One region of the Mesorhizobium sp. M7A.F.Ca.CA.001.04.2.1 genome, then DNA from elsewhere that is predicted to be linked to it. Evidence: riboswitches for the same ligand, from Rfam matches in the RefSeq annotation. Region 1 holds a riboswitch; the other holds the start of a gene.

Region 1 (4,710 bases):
TCGCCGAGACGGCGCATGTTGCGCTTGCGCCGCGCCGTCACGCCGTAGCGCAGCCAATGCTCCTCACGCACGATCTGGCGGCCGAGCTTGTGCTGCTCGCGCTCTTCCTCTTCTAGCACCAGGTCGCGCCATTCCTCGAAATGGCCGAAGCCCTTGTCTAGCCTGCGGGTCTGGCCGCGATCGAGCCAGACGGTGGCGCGCGACACGCGCTCGAGGAAGCGGCGGTCGTGCGAGATGACGATCAGTGCCGAGGAGGTGCGGATGAGTTCTTCTTCCAGCCATTCGATGACCGAGAGGTCGAGATGGTTGGTCGGCTCATCGAGCAGCAGGATATCGGGCTCGGGCGCCATGACGCGGGCAAGGGCGGCGCGCCTCGCCTCGCCGCCCGACAGGTCGTTCGGACGTTCCTCGCCCGACAGTCCAAGATGCTCCATCAGATAGCTGGCGCGGTACGGATCGTCGGCTGGGCCTAGTCCGGCCTCGACATAGGCGCGGACAGTGGCAAAACCCTCCATGTCGGGCATCTGCGGCAGATAGCGGACGGTCGCCGAAGGCTGGCGGAACACCTCGCCATCCTGCGGCTCGATCAGGCCGGCGGCGATCTTCAGCAGCGTCGACTTGCCGGACCCGTTGCGGCCGACCAGTGCGATCTTGTCGCCGGCCGAGGCGGTCAAGGCGGCGCCATCGAGCAGCGGCGTGCCGCCGAAAGTCAGTTTTATCCCGTCGAGGTTGAGAAGGGGCGGGGCCATGTCAGCTTTCAGGTAAGGGATAGGGATGAGCGAGCAGCATCGCGCGGCCATGGCCGAGCGCGATTTCGAGGCGGCCCCCGGTCTTGTCGGACTTGACCTCGTTGGAAATGGTCAGCGACGAACCGAAGGCCACCTTGACGTGAGCGAGCGGCCATTTGGCGCCGGTGACGGTCAGGCCGTCGAGCTCGGAAAAGCCGAGCACCGAAAACAGCGTGCCGTCGGCATAGTCGAAGCCGGCCGTTCCGCGCAGCAGGGGGATGCCTTCCTGGGCGCCGCTGGTCAAAAGCACATCGGTCCCTGCTTCGGCCAGGCGCAAGGCAAGCGCCAGATGCAGAAAAGCGTGGTCGGCGCGCTTGCCGCCAAAGGCGCCGGCAAGCACCAGGCGGGTCGCGCCGCGCTCCAGTGCGGCGGCGATGGCCAGTTCGCCATCGGTCTGGTCTTTTTCGGCCGGGAAGGTCCGGCGCGGCACGGAAGCGAGATCGTCCGGCAGGTTCGCCGGCACGGAATCGAAATCACCCACCCACAGCTCCGGCACGAGACCCAGCAACCGCGCATGACCGATGCCGGCGTCGGCGGCGATGACGCGGGAGCCTTTGACCTGACGGTCGAGCCGTGGCGTACGGATGAGATCGCCGCCAAGCAGGATGGTGAATGTGCTCATATCGTGTGGCCCTTATCAGCCCGGCACGGGAAACGGAAGGCGGCAAACTCCCGCTTGCATGGCGGATCGGCCCGGCCTATGTGTCGAAACGCTCTAACGGGGTGCCGGACGCGATCTTCGCGGACCGGCTGAGAGGCAGTCTCGCCAACCCGCTGAACCTGATCCGGTTTGTACCGGCGGAGGGATTAGACGTTTCGGACAGTCCGACGCCTCAATTCCTTTCAATTCGAACGAAGGAGGCGCCGATGCGCACGCTTTTATACGCTCTTGTTTCAGCAACGGTCGTGGCCTTGTCCGGGCCCGCCTTGGCCAAGGACAAGCTCACCGTCTACACCTATGAGAGTTTCACCGCCGACTGGGGGCCGGGTCCCGTGGTGAAGAAGGAGTTCGAGGCCGAATGCGGCTGCGACGTCGACTTCGTCTCGGTCGCCGATGGCGTCGCGCTGCTCAACCGCGTCAGATTGGAAGGCGCATCGACCAAGGCCGATATCGTGCTTGGCCTGGATACCAATCTCACCGCCGATGCCAAGGCGTCAGGCTTGTTCGCGCCGCATGGCGCGGTGACGGATGTCAATGTGCCGGGCGGCTGGAGCGACGACACTTTTGTCCCCTTCGACTACGGCTATTTCGCTGTCGTCTATGACACGCAGAAGATGAAGACGCCGCCGAAGAGCCTGAAGGAGCTGATCGAAGGCAGTGCCAACGACAAGATCGTCATCCAGGATCCGCGCACCTCGACGCCAGGCCTCGGCCTGCTTCTTTGGGTCAAGTCGGTCTATGGCGACAAGGCACCCGAGGCCTGGGCCAAGCTCAAGGCCAAGGTGCTGACCGTGACGCCGGGCTGGAGCGAGGCCTATGGGCTGTTCACCAAGGGCGAGGCGCCGATGGTGCTGTCCTACACGACGTCGCCAGCCTACCACATGGTCGCCGAGAACACGGAGCGCTACCAGGCGGCCTCCTTCGAGGAGGGCGAGTATCTGCAGATCGAGGTGGCGGGTATCACCACGACAGGAGCCAAGAATCCGCTGGCGGCCAAGTTCATGGCCTTCATGACCGGGCCGAAATTCCAGGATGCCATCCCCGAGACCAACTGGATGTTCCCGGCAGGCAAGACCGACAAGCCGCTCAATCCGGCCTTCGACAAACTGGTCAAGCCGACGAAGACCTTGCTGTTCAGCCCGCAAGAGGTCGCCGCCAACCGCAAGGCCTGGGTCGATGAATGGCTGGCGGTGATGAGCAAATAGGCAGCGCGATGGCGCCGGCGCATTCCACGGATTCCCGCGTCAGTGCCGGCATTGTAGCGCTCGCTGCAATCGCGCTGCTGATCGGCGGCGCGTTTGCCGGCCTGCTTTTCGAGGGCGCCCATGATTTCTCGGGCGCCTGGGCAGCCTTCGATCCCTATCTGCTTCGCGTCATTCGCTTCACGCTCTGGCAAGCGGTCCTGTCGACGCTGCTTTCGGTCATCCCGGGGCTGTTTGTGGCGCGCGCTCTGTCGCGGCATCCACGTTTCTTCGGCCGCGCCTTCATCCTGCAGATCTTCGCCGTGCCATTGGCGCTGCCGGCCATCGTTGCAGCGCTCGGCATCCTGGCGCTTTATGGCCGTGCCGGCTATTTCGCCGGCGTGCTTGCCGTTATCGGCGGCGGAAGCTGGCCGGGCATCTATGGCCTGTCCGGCATTCTCGTCGCCCATGTCTTCTTCAACCTGCCGCTGGCGACGCGGCTGTTCCTCGAGGCGCTGCAGACCATACCGGCCGACCAATGGCGGCTGGCGAGCCAACTCGGCATGGCGGCGCGGCCGGCGTTCCGGCTGATCGAATGGCCAACGCTGCGCGCCGCACTGCCCGGCGTCGCCGGGCTTGTGTTCATGCTCTGCATCACATCCTTCACGATCGTGCTGACGCTCGGCGGCGGGCCGGCCGCGACGACGCTTGAGGTCGGCATCTACCAGGCGCTGCGCTTCGATTTCGATCCCGCACGGGCCGTTGCACTGACGCTGCTGCAGATCGCCTTGACCTTTATCGTGGTGCTGGCACTGACGCGGCTAGGCGCCAATGTGGTCGGCGACACCAATTTGCCGGTCGCGCAACGCCGCTATCTCTCGGTCAATCGGAGCGAGACCTGGTTGAACGCGCTACTCATCGTCCTGGCGCTGCTGTTCGTCGTCGGGCCGATGGCGGCAACCGTGATGGCCGGATTGAGTGCCGATCTCGCCCGCTTGGCCGGCGAGGCCACTGTCCGGCAGGCAACGCTGACCAGCGCGGCGCTCGCCTTCCTGTCGGCGCTGCTTTCGGTGATGCTGTCGCTGGCGCTGACCATGGCGCGGCGGGCACTGGCGCTGAACCGCCGTGCCGGCGCAAAGACACTGCTCGAGCACGCGACCGATACAGGCGCCGGTTTTGTCCTGGTCGTGCCGCCGATCGTCGTCGGCGCCGGCTGGTTCCTGTTGTTGCGCCATGTCGGCGATGTCTTCGCCATCGCCCCGGTCATGGTCGTCACCGTCAACGCGGTGATGGCGATGCCGTTTGCGCTCCGCGCCGTGCGTCCCGCCTATGATGCGGCGAGCGAGCGTCACGAACGGCTCTGTGCACAGCTCGGCATTGCGGGCTGGAACCGGCTGATGCTGGTCGACTGGCCGTCGCTGCGGCGACCGCTCGCCACGGCCTTCGCTTTCGCCATGGCGCTGTCGCTCGGCGATCTCGGTGTCATTGCCTTGTTCGGCAGTGATTCCGTGCAGACATTGCCCTACCTTCTTCTGGCTCGGATGGGCAGCTACCGCACCGAGGATGCCGCCGGCCTCGCACTGCTGCTCGGCCTCGTCTGTCTCGCGTTGATCGTGGCGGCGCACTGGCTGGGAAGGGAGGAGGTCCGTGATGCGTGAAAAGGCGGCCAACGGGCTCGCGAAGGGCGCGCCGGTGCGGCTGGACAAAGTGTCGTTCAGCTATGGCAGCTATGGCGAGGCGCCGCTTGTTTTCGATGTCGAGTTTGCCGCGGCGACGATCACCGCCATCATGGGGCCGAGCGGTTCGGGCAAGTCGACGCTGCTCAATCTGGTCGCCGGCTTCGAGACCCCACGGTCGGGCCGCGTGCTGATCGGCGGTGTCGATGTCAGCGCCGAGCCGGCCTCGGCGCGGCCAGTGTCGATGGTGTTCCAGGAGAACAATCTCTTCGCGCATCTTTCCGTCGAGCAGAATGTCGGGCTCGGCCGTTCGCCATCCCTGCGGCTGACCGAGGCGGACCGCGCCGCGGTCGCCGAGGCGCTTGCGCGCACCGGTCTTGCGGGCAAGGAGAAACGCCTGCCGC
Region 2 (4,710 bases), on a different contig from region 1:
CTATTACACCAGCGACGAACAGAAGCGCATCGCCGAGGACACGATCGCCGATGTCGATGCCTCGGGCCTGTGGCCGGGCAAGGTCGTCACCGAAGTCGCACCCGTTGGCCCCTTCTGGGAAGCCGAGCCCGAGCATCAGGACTATCTGGAGAAATATCCCAACGGATACACCTGCCACTTCGTCAGGCCAGGCTGGAAGCTGCCGGTTCGTGAGAAGGCTGTTTCGTAGGGCTCACAGCTTCCGGTCCTGCCATGCATTGCCGCTCGATGGAGTCGTCGAGCGGCATCATCGCATCCCAAACACCTTCAGTCAGCGCGCCTTGTCGCGTCGGTGAAGCCATCGAGCTCTTCACCAATATCCGAAAGTGCCCTTCGAACGATTGTCTCGACCGTGTCTTGCCGATCGGGATCGAGTAAACGAAGACCTCGTTGGATTGCATCGCGCCAGCTGGCACCGCGATTCCAAGCTTCGGAGAACACCACGGCGAGATCATCTTGCCGGCGGGCAGTTGCCATCGCCTCGACCAGCAAGCTTGCCTGAAGAACATCTTTTTCCCGTTTTGCCGCGCCGTTTGCATTCGCTTGGCGAAGAGAGGCGACAATCAGTTTGTGGACGGCATATCGCTCGGGTGAGGGGACCAGTACCGGGACTCCGGATCGATGCAACAAGACGGTTCTTACGGGTTCGCGGATCAGAAAATCCAGGAACCGCAAGGGTTGTGCCGATGCGCCGCCCAGCGACGGCATCGCGCTCGCGTGGTCGGCGTAGTCGTCGCTACCCCGATTTGGGGTCAGGAATTCGACCTTGTAGCGGGAAGCGTTTTCGAACTGGGTCGTGCGATTGGCATCCGTTCGGTGCGGAATTTCGCGAAACGACGGATCGATATCGCGCAGCACATTCATGATCGGTGGCAGACTGTCGCCCACTTCGACGGAGACCGAGTGAAATTGGGCAAAGTCGGCATCGCCTGTCTGTAGCGCTACCCCCGGCAGCCTTACGCCCAGATATCCGGCGTAGGTCTGGAATGCGACCGTGCCGACAAGTACGCCCCGCAAGCGGAAAAACCCGGCCTTGCCAAGAGCTTCGACGATATCGCCGGTAAATTTTTCCGGCTCCATCAACCCGGCCTCGCGAACAAGCGTCGATACGAGCTTACGACGGCTTTTCAGATCGCTCTTGATTTCCCTGAAGGCGGCGACGCGTTTTGCGATCTCGGGATCGTCGGCCGGACCGACATATCGTCTTGTCGTCTTCGGTCTGGTCTCCTCGAAATACCAGTAGTCGCGGCCTTTTACCGGAACCCGTACGAAATTGCCTGCCGTCGAGAAGTCAGTTTGGAACGAGGCATCCAGGCTTCGTTGCACGAGTTCAGCGAACAGAGTGCGATAAGCAATATCGATCGATTTCATGGCGGCGTCCGACCAGGGTCTTTGCGTTATAAGAAATTTGCAGTTCTCTTATAACTGCGCGCTTCTGCTCCTGGTTTCAAGTGGTTATAAGAAAATTGCGAAAACCTTATAATCGCCCGACCTGTTATCAGAAGCAGCGCCATACACCGCCAGCGGTGCGCGCCTGCGTCGATTTCCTGCGGCATGCGCATACCGGCCGTCAGACGCTGTCCGGCGATTAACGATGCGCCGAAAACCCGCGGAGCATTCGCTCCGCGGGTTTTCGCTCCAATTGGCGACAACTTACTTGCCGCAATGGTTGTCGTTGACTGTCGGCGAAGCCGTGCCCGGCGAGGTGCCGTTGGCATCTGGCTGTGCGCCCTGCGGACCGGCCGGGCAGTTTTCATCCGCGTTGGAATTCATGCCATCGGGCATGCCGGTCGTGCTGTTGGTTATGCCCGGGTCCACAGTGTCCGGCTCGACCGTATTGGGTGAAGCCGGCGTGTTCGGCTCAACCGTCACCGATTTGCCGCTGCCGCCTCCGTTTGCACCGTTATCGTCAGCACTTTGCGCCATGGCTGATGTCGCCAGGCCAATGGTGAGAGCCGAAGCTGCGAGGATTTTCATTGTCTCCATTTCTGTGAACTCGTCGCTCATTCTTACGAAGGTGATCGCATCGCGACTATGGGGACAACCGGTCGCGGCAGTGAAGGTTCCCGACAAAATTCCGCTCAGGCGCACCACGACTGGCGCAATCCTTTTGGCGCAGTGTGCTGAAAAACGGCTTTCCCTTCAACCCGAATGATGCTTTAAGGCGCACATCCACAGGGGTGCTCCGTACGGTCGGGGCTGAGACGGGGGCGGCAAGCCCACAGACCCTAGAAGCTGATCTGGGTAATACCAGCGGAGCGAGGCGGGCGGTGTTTTCAGGCGCACAGATTTCCCTATATCCCATGACCGACGATTTCGTCGGTGTCATCCTTGGCGGGCTTGGCGCGCTCGATCCCTGGCGCGACAAGCTCAGGATCGAGACCGACGACATCTCGACCTTGCTGGTCGGGCCGCCCGAAGTGCTGTTTCCTGCCATGCGCGACCTCTTCGTGGCGGCGGCACGCAGCGGCAAACATTGCGTGTTGTCCGCCACCATCTCGCGCGGCTGCCCTGGCGAGCCGGACGATCCGATCTGCCGCTCCGATGCACTTGGTGGGCCGGTCGGGCCACTCGGCCCGCGCAGGGATGCGGCCATCGCGGCGGTGCGCAATGCTGCTGTCACCGGCCAGCCGGCGGCCGCGCAGTTCTCGCTCTATGTGATGGGCACCGACGACCACATGGACGAGATTTACGGCTGCATCGACTTTCTCAAGCAGTCCGGCGTCTATGAGCGTTCCAAGCATTTCTGCACGAAATTGCGCGGTGATGCCGGTGCGATCTTTTCGGCGCTGGACGAGGCCTTCTGTCGCTTCGGACCAGGCGCCGGCCACGTAACTCTCGACGTCACGGTCTCGGCCAACAGCCCGTCGGCTGTCTGAAGCTGCCGCCGCTTCCGCGCGGCCGTCAAAGGTTATCTCCCGTGGTCTCATCGTCAGTCGCTTCGCGCCGGATCGCGAGCCTTCTTGCCAAGGCAGTGCCGGCCATGGTCTCGGTCGGGTTGCTCCTGCTGGCGTGGGAGCTTTATGCCACCTATTCCGGCATCAAGCCGACGATATTGCCGGCGCCGTCGCGCGTCCTCGAGCAAGCGATGCTCAATCGCGAGGCGTTGGCCAACAACGCCGTTCCGACCATCCGCGCCACGCTACTCGGCTTTGCCTGTTCGCTCAGCGCCGCTTTTGCGCTGTCGATGCTGGTCGACTTCTTCCAGCCGCTGCGCCGCGCGTTGGTTCCCGTCTTCATCGTCAGCCAGACCTTGCCGCTGGTGGCGATCGCGCCGCTGGTGGTGCTGTGGTTCGGCTTCGGACTGGCGCCCAAGATCATGCTGGTGGCGCTGGTCACCTTCTTTCCGATGCTGGTCGCACTGGTCGAGGGCTATGAGTCGACCGAGGCCGAGATCGGCCAAATGCTGCGCGCCATGGGAGCAGGGCGCCGGCGCATCTTCGTGCTGGCGCGGCTGCCTTCAGCACTGCCTTACTTCTTTGCTGGCCTCAGGATCTCCATCACTTATGCCGTGGTCGGCGCCATCTTCGCCGAATATGCCGGTGCCGCGAAGGGGCTGGGCATATACATGCTCAACGCCAAGAACAATTTCCGCCCCGATTTGGTGCTGGCCGCCGTCGGTGTCAGCGCCGCGCTGACACTTGTCCTGTTCGGGTTGACTGTGCTGCTGCAGCGCCTGGCCATGCCCTGGGAGCGAGCCGACAAGGCAATCGCAGGGAAGGGGCCGCGGCGATGAACCGGCTCGAGCTGCGGCATGTGCGCAAGGCGTTCGGCGGGCTCGACGTGCTGGCCGATATTTCGCTCAGCGTCGGCGCCGGTGAATTCGTCTCGATCCTTGGACCTTCGGGCGCCGGAAAATCGACGCTGTTCCAGCTTCTGACCGGCGCCGAGCATGGCGAGGGCGAGATGTTCTTCGACGGCGAGCCGCTCGATGACCACGGCAAGCGCTTTGCCTTCATGCCGCAGCGTGATGCGCTGATGCCTTGGCGGCGCATCCTCGACAACGCGACGCTTGGACTCGAAGTGCAAGGCATCAGGCGCAAGGCGGCGCGGGCGCGCGTCGCGCCGCTGTTTGCCGAGTTCGGGCTTGCCGGCTTCGAGCGACATTTCCCCGGGCAGCTCTCGGGCGGCATGCGCCAGCGCGCGGCCCTGCTGCGCACCGTGGTGCAGCAGCGCGACATGCTGCTGCTCGACGAGCCGTTCGGCGCGCTCGATGCACTGACCCGCACCGCCATGCAGCGCTGGCTCGAACAGATGTGGCGGCATCACCGCTGGACGGCGCTGCTGATCACCCATGACGTGCGCGAAGCCGTGTTCCTGTCCGACCGCGTCTATGTGCTGTCGGCGCGCCCGGCCCGCATCGTGCGTGAAATCAAGGTGCCGCTGCCGCGCCCGCGCAGCCTTGGCGGCCAAGCCGCACGGCAGGCAAGCGCGCTCGAGGCCGAAATCCTCGACATCATCCTCAACCCCAACCCATCCAAAAGGACACGACCATGACTGACTTGACGCGCCGGCAGGCCTTGCTGCTCACGCTTGCCACAGGCCTTCCGCTCGTTGCCGGATCGGGGCGAGCCCAAGCACAATCGGCACAAAAGGTCACCGTTGCCCTCGACTGGACGGTCAACACCAACCACATCGGACTGTTCGTCGCCCGCGACAAGGGCTTCTATC

What was found. Region 1 has a riboswitch for thiamine pyrophosphate ahead of thiB (thiamine ABC transporter substrate binding subunit). Riboswitches for the same ligand answer to the same signal wherever they lie in the genome.
Region 2: linked by a shared signal. The riboswitch ahead of EN955_RS32030 (YkoF family thiamine/hydroxymethylpyrimidine-binding protein) and the one ahead of thiB (thiamine ABC transporter substrate binding subunit) in region 1 are both predicted to bind thiamine pyrophosphate.

The regions. Positions count from the first base shown of each region.
Region 1 covers NZ_RZQT01000055.1:23,082-27,791, forward strand. The annotation lists gene EN955_RS18560 (ABC-F family ATP-binding cassette domain-containing protein) at 1-749, opposite strand, end outside; gene EN955_RS18565 (thiamine diphosphokinase) at 751-1,410, opposite strand; TPP riboswitch at 1,498-1,612, shown strand; gene thiB (thiamine ABC transporter substrate binding subunit) at 1,656-2,654, shown strand; gene thiP (thiamine/thiamine pyrophosphate ABC transporter permease) at 2,663-4,288, shown strand; gene thiQ (thiamine ABC transporter ATP-binding protein) at 4,281-4,710, shown strand, end outside.
Region 2 covers NZ_RZQT01000188.1:3,695-8,404, forward strand. The annotation lists gene msrA (peptide-methionine (S)-S-oxide reductase MsrA) at 1-229, shown strand, start outside; gene EN955_RS32020 (GSU2403 family nucleotidyltransferase fold protein) at 307-1,410, opposite strand; gene EN955_RS32025 (hypothetical protein) at 1,693-2,025, opposite strand; TPP riboswitch at 2,206-2,319, shown strand; gene EN955_RS32030 (YkoF family thiamine/hydroxymethylpyrimidine-binding protein) at 2,310-2,918, shown strand; gene EN955_RS32035 (ABC transporter permease) at 3,023-3,775, shown strand; gene EN955_RS32040 (ABC transporter ATP-binding protein) at 3,772-4,536, shown strand; gene EN955_RS32045 (ABC transporter substrate-binding protein) at 4,533-4,710, shown strand, end outside.